3 regions of the Serratia sp. NCCP-200 genome follow, and region 1 is predicted to be linked to each of the others. Evidence: predicted binding sites of a transcription regulator. Region 1 holds the regulator's gene; each other region holds the start of a gene.
The links. Region 1 encodes PhoB, which activates phosphate uptake and scavenging genes when phosphate is short. Its sites were predicted from a motif close to CTGTCATAAAACTGNCNNAT; they were not measured.
Positions count from the first base shown of each region.

Region 2: ugpB (sn-glycerol-3-phosphate ABC transporter substrate-binding protein UgpB) is a predicted target of PhoB. The motif match lies at 1,806-1,825, and genes of this name have one in related genera.
Region 3: glpT (glycerol-3-phosphate transporter) is a predicted target of PhoB. The motif match lies at 1,841-1,860, and genes of this name have one in related genera.

Region 1 is NZ_BAAKUJ010000008.1:162,191-165,402, forward strand. It holds gene sbcD (exonuclease subunit SbcD) at 1-1,159, opposite strand, end outside; gene phoB (phosphate response regulator transcription factor PhoB) at 1,384-2,073, shown strand; gene phoR (phosphate regulon sensor histidine kinase PhoR) at 2,098-3,212, shown strand, end outside.
Region 2 is NZ_BAAKUJ010000006.1:300,414-303,625, forward strand. It holds gene livF (high-affinity branched-chain amino acid ABC transporter ATP-binding protein LivF) at 1-484, shown strand, start outside; gene AC6HVW_RS20060 (aminotransferase-like domain-containing protein) at 552-1,739, shown strand; gene ugpB (sn-glycerol-3-phosphate ABC transporter substrate-binding protein UgpB) at 1,933-3,212, shown strand, end outside.
Region 3 is NZ_BAAKUJ010000006.1:274,698-277,909, reverse strand. It holds gene glpB (glycerol-3-phosphate dehydrogenase subunit GlpB) at 1-12, opposite strand, end outside; gene glpA (anaerobic glycerol-3-phosphate dehydrogenase subunit A) at 2-1,651, opposite strand; gene glpT (glycerol-3-phosphate transporter) at 2,013-3,212, shown strand, end outside.

The sequences.
Region 1 (3,212 bases):
GGCGCGGTTCGGCCATCTCGGCTTCCAACGCCAACCGGCGCTCGAAGACTTCGCCCACGCTTAATTCATTCAAGGTTTCTTTATCCTGCTGGGCAATGGTCTGGCTACGTTGCTCTTTACTGCGTCGCAGCAGCACCACTTCAACCGGTAAATCTTCCGCCAACTGTTGGATGCGGCGCTGAATATCGCTGAGGTAATCCTGGGTGGCCACTTCGATATCCAGCCAAACCGGAAGTTCGCCCTGATAATCGGCAAACTGCTGTAATTGCGCCTCGATTTGCTGCAAATTACCTTTGATCAGCTGCATGGGCTGGAAGGTTGGGATCTCCAGTGGCGTGATCTGTTGCAATGCTCCGTCGGCAAAATCGACCATAAACACGCTTTTGGCTTTGCCTAACTCGTCAAAGCTCAGTGGGATTGGCGAGCCGCTGTAGCGGATGTGCTCGGATTTGGCGACGTTCTGCGCACGATGGATATGCCCCAACGCAATGTAATCGGCAGGAGGGAACGCTTGAGCCGGGAAAGCGTCCAGCGTGCCGATATAGATATCCCGTACCGAATCCGAGGTGGTGACGCCTACTGTGGTTAAATGGCCAGTGGCGACGATCGGCAGTGGCAAACCCAACGCATCACGGCGCGCACAAGCTGCCTGATACAGGTTTTGGTAATGCTCGGCGATGGCTTCTTGCAGGGCCTGCTGCTTTTGGTTGCCAGACTCACCGGCGCGGCTGGTGAGCAGATCCCGTGGGCGCAGGAACGGGATGGCGCAGAGCACCGCACCAGGTTGGCCATCAAGCTGGTTGAGCACCACGATTTGCTGCTCAAGCTCGCTTTGCGCGTTGGCAATCACGGTGGTGTTCAGGCAGGAAAGCAGCTCACGCGATTCATTCAGCGTGGCTACGGAGTCGTGGTTGCCGCCCAGCACTACCAGTTGGCAGCCGGTGCGTTGCAGCTCCACCACAAAGCGGTTGTACAGCTCGCGGGCGTAGCTGGGTGGGGAGCCGGTATCGAACAAATCGCCTGCGACGATCAGCGCATCCACCCGCTGCTGTTCCACCTGTTCGATCAGCCAACCTAAGAAGGCCTGATGCTCGGCGGCGCGGCTTTTGGTGAAAAAGTACTGGCCCAAATGCCAGTCGGAGGTATGGATCAGGCGCATAAAACTCCCAGGGCGACAACATAATGGCGACGATTATAAAGGGGGGGATCTCTCCTGTCGTGGCTCAATCAAGCAGGGAGCCGAATGATTTTTGTTTGCCGTCAGAAATAATCGCTATGCTTACTGCCATTAATGGGGCTTTTTTTTCATAAAAGTGTCACAAAACTGACGCATAATGGCGACCGCAATCAACTGAGATCGCTAACACATTGGCAGGATTGACGATGGCAAGACGCATACTGGTGGTGGAAGACGAAGCGCCGATCCGTGAGATGGTGTGCTTTGTGTTGGAACAGAATGGTTACCAACCGTTGGAAGCCGAGGATTATGACAGTGCCGTCACGCGCCTGTCTGAGCCGTTCCCTGATTTGGTGTTACTGGACTGGATGTTACCGGGGGGATCCGGCATTCAGTTTATCAAGCATATGAAGCGCGAGGCGATGACCCGGGACATCCCGGTGATGATGCTGACCGCGCGCGGTGAAGAAGAAGATCGGGTACGTGGCCTGGAGGTTGGCGCGGATGATTACATCACCAAACCTTTCTCGCCCAAGGAGTTGGTGGCACGTATCAAGGCGGTGATGCGCCGTATTTCACCGATGGCAGTAGAAGAAGTGATTGAAATGCAGGGGCTAAGCCTGGATCCTTCCTCGCACCGGGTGATGGCCAATGAGCAGGCGCTGGAGATGGGGCCGACCGAGTTCAAACTGCTGCACTTCTTTATGACTCATCCGGAGCGTGTTTATAGCCGCGAACAGTTGCTTAATCACGTCTGGGGCACTAACGTTTATGTGGAAGACCGCACCGTTGATGTGCATATCCGCCGGCTGCGTAAGGCGCTGGAGACCAGTGGTCATGACAAGATGGTTCAAACCGTTCGCGGCACCGGTTATCGGTTCTCAACGCGCTACTGATCGCACTGCGCTGGAGAGGTTACCGTGCTAGAACGTTTATCGTGGAAGAGGCTGGCGCTGGAGCTGGCCCTTTTCTGCCTGCCTGCCTTATTGCTGGGGCTGATTTTCGGTTATCTGCCCTGGCTGCTGTTGGTTTCGGTGCTGGCCGCGCTGGCCTGGAACTTCTATAACCAACTCAAACTTTCCCACTGGCTGTGGGTGGACCGCAGCATGACGCCGCCGCCGGGCCGCTGGAGCTGGGAGCCGCTGTTCTATGGTCTGTACCAGATGCAGCAGCGTAACCGTCGCCGCCGTCGTGAGCTGGCGCTGTTGATCAAACGCTTTCGCAGCGGGGCCGAATCCTTACCGGATGCGGTGGTGATGACCACCGTTGAGGGCAATATCTTCTGGTGTAACGGCCTGGCACAGCATCTGCTGGGCTTTCGCTGGCCGGAAGATAACGGCCAACACATTCTCAACCTGCTGCGCTATCCGGAATTCAGCCATTATCTGCAACAGCAAGAATTTACCCGGCCGCTGACGTTACAGCTGAATAACGAGCACTTTGTCGAATTCCGTATCATGCCGTATTCCGAAGGCCAACTGCTGATGGTGGCACGTGATGTGACCCAGATGCGTCAACTGGAGGGGGCCAGACGCAACTTCTTTGCCAACGTCAGTCATGAGCTACGTACGCCGCTAACGGTGCTGCAAGGCTATCTGGAAATGATGAGCGATGAAGAGCTGGATGGTTCGCTGCGTGGCAAAGCCTTGGGCACCATGCAAGAGCAGACCAAACGCATGGATGGGTTGGTAAAGCAGTTGCTCACGCTCTCCAGGATCGAGGCCGCGCCAAACGTGGATATGAACGAGAAGGTCGATATTCCGTTAATGCTGCGGGTATTGCAGCGTGAGGCGCAATCGCTCAGCGGTAGTAATCACCAGATCAATTTCCGGGTGAATGAAAATCTGCAAGTGTTCGGTAATGAGGATCAGCTGCGCAGCGCGGTTTCCAATCTGGTGTACAACGCTGTCAACCATACTCCGGCGGGTACCAACATCGAAGTGAGCTGGCAGCAGACGCCGCACGGGGCCCAGTTCCAGGTCAGCGATAACGGGCCGGGCATCGGTGCCGAGCATATCCCACGCCTGACCGAGCG
Region 2 (3,212 bases), on a different contig from region 1:
CATGCGCGAGGCCGTGGCGATCGTACCGGAAGGGCGACGGGTGTTCTCACGCATGACGGTGGAAGAGAACCTGGCGATGGGCGGTTTCTTTGCCGACCGCGAGCAGTATCACCAACGCATCGAACGGGTGTTTACCCTGTTTCCACGCCTGCTGGAGCGCCGCAGCCAGCGCTCTGGCACCATGTCCGGCGGTGAGCAGCAGATGCTGGCGATTGGTCGTGCGCTGATGAGTCAGCCAAAGTTACTGCTGTTGGACGAGCCTTCACTCGGGCTGGCCCCCATCATCATCCAGCAGATTTTCGACATCATCCAACAGCTGCGCGAAGAGGGGATGACCATCTTCCTGGTGGAACAAAACGCCAACCAGGCGCTAAAACTGGCGGATCGTGGTTATGTGCTGGAAAACGGCCGCGTGGTGTTGGAAGATACGGGGGCCGCATTATTAGCAAACGAAGCAGTGCGGTCAGCATACCTGGGTGGTTAAACCATGGGTAATTGACATAGGGCGCACTGAGTGGCGCCCCTATTCTTAACGATTACGAGAACAAGCAATGAAGACAGAAGGACTACTCGCACAGCGCATCGTAAAGGTCAAAAGCTCGGCAATCCGCGAATTGCTCAAGCACAGCAAAATGGAAAACGTCATTTCGCTGGCGGGTGGCATTCCCTCTGATGCACTGTTTGACTTCGAAGGATTGAGCATTGCTACCCAGCAGGCTATTACCGAACAACCGAAAAGTGCTTTCCAATATGGGCTGACCGAAGGCAGCGAACTGCTGCGTGAAGGCATCTGTACCCTATGCGCACAGCGTGGCGTTAATGCCAAGCCGGAAGATATCGTGGTGACCGCAGGCTCCCAGCAGGCGTTAGATCTGGTGATGCGTGCGGTGATTAACCCTGGTGATGTGTTTGTGGTAGAGCGCCCGACCTATCTGGCGGCGCTGCAAACGCTGGAACTGGCGGAAGCCAACGTCATGTCCGTTTCTTCTGACAGCGACGGCATGGTGGTGGATGAGCTGGCTGAACTGCTGAAAACCAAGAAGATCAAAGGGGTGTATGTGGTGCCGAACTTCGGCAACCCAAGCGGCCTGACCCTGAGCGCCGCACGCCGTGAACAGTTGGTGAAACTGGCGGTGGAGCATAACTTCCTGATTATCGAGGATGACCCGTACGGCGAGCTGCGCTTCACCGAAGAGCGTAATGCTACGCTGTATCAGGTTTCGCAGCAGGTGCTGGGCCATACCGAAAACATTATCTACACCTCCACCTTCTCCAAGATCCTGGCTCCGGGCCTGCGCCTGGGTTGGGCCATCTTGCCACCGTTCCTGCTGCATAAAGTGGCGATCATCAAGCAGGCGGCGGATCTGCATGCCAGCGCGCTGTCGCAGAGCATCGTCGAATGCTATCTGGGGCTGGATCGTTTACCGGCGCAGATCGAAAAGATCCGTGCGGCCTACAAGCACAAAGGTGAGATCCTGGCCGGGTTGGTGGAAAAAGAACTGGGTGATGTGATCAGCTTTGATATGCCGAAAGGCGGCATGTTCCTGTGGGCGCGTTTCCGTCAGCAGTTCAATGCCACCGAGTGGCTGAACACCACCCTGAAACAGGGCGTGGTGTTTGTGCCGGGAGAATACTTCTTCTCTGACAAACCAGATCGCTCAACCTTCCGCCTGTCGTTTGCCACGGCAACCGAACAACAGATGCAAGAGGCCGTCGCCCGCCTGCGTCGCTCGCTGTAATCTCTCTGCGGCGGTGGGGAGAATTCCCTACCGCCGACATCAAACCGCCATCTGCACTTCACCTCGCTGTCATCTAGCTGTCACGCCAGAGTTATTTTACTGTCATCCGCGCATGGCATGTTTAGCATCCGAACAAAAACTGTTTCTTTTCGCTCACGCGTTTTGATCACACCCGCTTTTTCAGGAGTTAGGCATGTTTGCTCACGCGATTAAAAAAACCACGTTGTGCGTTACCTTGGCCCTGGCGGTCAGCGGCCATGCAATAGCTGCCACCGAGATCCCCTTCTGGCATTCGATGGAAGGGGAACTGGGCACCGAAGTGGATTCTCTGGCGGACCGTTTCAACCAAACTCACAGCGATGTGAAGATCGTCCCGGTTTATAAAGGCAACTACGAACAGAGCCTGGCGGCGGGCATTGCTGCTTACCGTTCCGGCAAGGCACCGGCGATCCTGCAAGTCTATGAAGTGGGCACCGCCACCATGATGGCGAGCAAGGCGATCAAACCGGTGTATCAGGTATTCCAGGAGTCGGGCATCAAGTTCGACGAATCGGTGTTTGTACCGACCGTGGCCGGTTACTACACCGATAACAAGAGCGGCCATCTGCTGTCCCAGCCTTTCAACAGCTCCACCCCGGTGCTGTATTACAACAAAGACGCCTTCAAGAAAGCGGGCTTGAACCCGGATCAGCCACCGAAAACCTGGCAGGAATTGGCGGCTGATGCCGCCAAACTGCGCGCGGCTGGCATGAAGTGCGGCTACACCAGCGGTTGGTTAGGCTGGATCCAACTGGAGAACTTCAGCGCCTGGCATGGCGTGCCGTTCGCCAGTGAAAACAACGGCTTTGGTGGCACCAGTGCCAAGCTGGAGTTCAACCAGCCGCTGCAGGTGAAGCATATTCAGTTCCTGCAAGACATGAACAAGAAGGGCGACTTCACCTACTTCGGCCGCAAGGACGAACCTACCGAGAAGTTCTACAACGGCGACTGCGCCATGGCGACCGCCTCTTCCGGCTCGCTGGCCAGCATCCGCAAATACGCCAAGTTTGACTTCGGCGTGGGCATGATGCCTTACGATGCTGACGCCAAAAATGCACCGCAGAACGCCATTATCGGCGGGGCCAGCCTGTGGGTGATGAACGGCAAAGACGCGGCGACCTACAAAGGCGTGGCGGAGTTCCTGCAATATCTGGCCCAGCCTGAAATTGCCGCCGAATGGCATCAAAAGACCGGCTACCTGCCGATCACCACTGCCGCTTTTGATATGACCAAGCAACAGGGCTTCTACGACAAAAACCCAGGGGCCGATGTGGCTACTCGCCAGATGCTGAACAAGCCACCGTTGGCGTTCACCAAAGGGCTGCGTCTGGGCAATATGCCGCAGATCCGTACCGTGGTGGATGAAGAGCTGGAAAGCGTGTGGACTGACAAGAAAACCCCGCAGCAGGCGCTGGATGCTGCGGTACAGCGTGG
Region 3 (3,212 bases), on a different contig from region 1:
ATCAAATTGCATCATCCGCCTCCTGCTTAGGATCGCCTTGCGCATCTAACCCACATAACCCTTGATATACCCAACTGGTGAATTCGCTCTCCCGTAGGGCATCGCCCCAGGCGATAGGCCGCACGCCTTTCCAGCGTTCATTGAGGAAATGGGACAGTTGGGTGATGGATTGCTGCGGCGTTACCACATTAAACCGCGTCAACAAACCTGCGGCACGGCAGGCACACAACTCACCCTGGCAGGTCCCCATACCCACGCGGGTACGGCGGCGCAGATCGACCAGATTGTTGACGGTCAGAGAATCCACCGCATAGCGCACCTCACCGGCGGTCACTGCTTCACACTCACACACCAGGCTGTTGTCCAGCCGGTTGCCAGAAGGGACCAGGCTGGCGCGATCGCCATGGCGGTATACCGCCGAACCCCGGATGCTGGCAGGCAGTGAAACCACGCTGCGCACCGTTTCTTCGGCGCTCTGGCGGGAACCGGGCAACGCCACTTCCGCCGTGGTGCAAGGGCTGTCGATGCCTAGCTTGGCGCAGACCAGATCGGTGGTCCATTCGGCCATCAGCCGGTAAGTCATCAACTTGCCGCCGGTAATGGTGATAAAACCTTCCAACCCATCGCGCGCCGCATGATCGAGCAGCACGATGCCACGGCTGACGTTACGCCCGGAGGGATCGTCGTCGCTGGCGACCAGTGGCCGCACGCCCGCATAGGCACGCAGAATGCGCGTTTGCGCCAGTTTCGGAGCCAGCAGCGTGCCTTCGCGGATTAATATATCCACTTCCTGTGGCGTCACGACCATGTTGTCGATCTGGTCGTAATCGATGTGGGTAGAGGTGGTGCCAATCAGCGAGATGGTGTCGCCAGGCACCAGAATGTCGGCATCCGCTGGTTTGCGGCAGCGGTTAATCACCATGTTATTGATGCGATGGCCCAGGATCAGCAACGCCCCTTTAGCAGGGAACATACGGATGCGCAGATCGGCATACTCGGCAATTTGCTGGCCCCAGATCCCGGCGGCGTTGACCACCACCTGAGCATGAATATCGTACTGCTGTGCAGCCTTGTGATCGAAAACGCGCACGCCCGTAACGCGATCGCCAGTACGTAACAAACCGGTAACCTGATGATAGGTGAGGATTTGTGCGCCATGTTCACGCGCATCAAGCATGTTGGCCGCCGTTAAGCGGAAAGGATCGACGGTGCCATCCGGCACCCTCACCGCGCCGATCAGCGCCGGGTTAGCCGCAGGTTCCAGGCGTAATGCCAGCGCGGGGTCAATAGCTTCGGCCTCAATCCCGGCGCTGCGACAGGCGGCAATAAACTGCTGCTGAAAGGCCAATGAGTCCTGAGGCAAGGTAATGAACAGGCCGTCGGTACGCTCGATGCAGTGGTGGGCAATACGCTTGAGGATGCGGTTTTCTTCAATGCATTCGCGTGCCGATTCACCGTCGGTGACCGAATAGCGCGCTCCGCTGTGCAACAACCCATGGTTGCGGCCAGTAGCGCCAGTGGCGATGTCATGCCTTTCCAGTAAAACGCAACGCAGACCGCGCCGCGCGCAGTCACGGGCAATCCCCGCGCCGGTAGCGCCGCCGCCAATGATGATCACGTCCGTTTCGGTGATTGGTGAGTTGTTGCTCATCACGCCCCCTGAGCCTGTAGTTATGGCTTTATTTAGCCACAGTCAGTAGGGTTTTTGTTTGATAAGGAACAATAACGAACAGAAAACGAAAATAATATGGCCATAAAAAGCCATGAATGTGACAAACATCACGTATTTGTGCTATTTAGCCATTCCAAAATGTTAACCGATCACTCAAAATTCGCCACAGTTTCATAAAAGTGTAACAAATGAGCCATCCATCACGGTGTGACCGGGGGGTTTTCTCTAGCATTGCGCTCGTTATGGAACATTTAACAACACTTCAGGTATCCGCAAGCTCATCTTCAGGACAGCCGTTTCCTGTTGAGGCAATAAACAGATAAAGCCATCGGAGGCGCTCATGTTGAGTATTTTTAAGCCAGCCGCACACATTTCTCGTGTGCCAGTCGACAAGGTAGACCCGCTCTACCGTAAGCTGCGCTGGCAGATTTTTATGGGGATCTTTTTTGGTTACGCCGCCTACTATCTGGTGCGTAAAAACTTCACCCTGGCGATGCCGTATCTGATCGATCAGGGCTTCAGCCGTGGTGACCTGGGCTTCGCGCTGTCAGGGATTTCCATCGCCTACGGTTTCTCCAAGTTCATCATGGGGTCGGTTTCAGACCGCTCCAACCCGCGCGTATTTCTACCCGCCGGCCTGATACTGGCCGCTGCCGTCATGCTGTTTATGGGCTTCGTGCCTTGGGCAACCTCCAGCATTGCCGTGATGTTCGTGCTGCTGTTCCTGTGTGGTTGGTTCCAAGGTATGGGCTGGCCGCCTTGTGGCCGTACCATGGTGCACTGGTGGTCGCAGAAAGAGCGTGGCGGTATCGTTTCGGTATGGAACTGTGCGCACAACGTCGGTGGCGGCCTGCCTCCACTGCTGTTCCTGCTGGGTATGGCCTGGTTTAACGACTGGCATGCGGCGCTGTATATGCCTGCCTTCGGTGCGATCCTGGTGGCCCTGATCGCCTTCGCCTTGATGCGTGACACCCCGCAATCTGTTGGTCTGCCACCGATTGAAGAATACAAAAACGACTATCCGGATGATTATACCGAAGAAGCAGAAGAAGAGCTGACAGCCAAGCAGATCTTCATGCAGTACGTGTTGCCAAACAAACTGCTGTGGTACATCGCGATCGCCAACGTGTTCGTGTATCTGCTGCGCTACGGCATCCTGGACTGGTCACCAACCTACCTGAAAGAAGTGAAACACTTCGCGCTGGATAAGTCCTCCTGGGCCTACTTCCTGTACGAATACGCCGGTATTCCAGGCACCCTGCTGTGCGGCTGGATGTCGGACAAGGTGTTTAAAGGCAACCGTGGTGCCACCGGGGTGTTCTTCATGGTGCTGGTAACCATCGCCACCATCGTTTACTGGCTGAACCCGGTAGGTAACCCTGGCATCGATATGGCCTGTATGATCACCATCGGCTTCCTGATCTATGGCCCAGTCATGCTGATCGGCCTGCACGCGCTGGAACTGGCACCGAAGAAAGCGGCAGGTACCGCCGCCGGCTTTACCGGTCTGTTCGGTTACCTGGGCGGCTCGGTCGCAGCC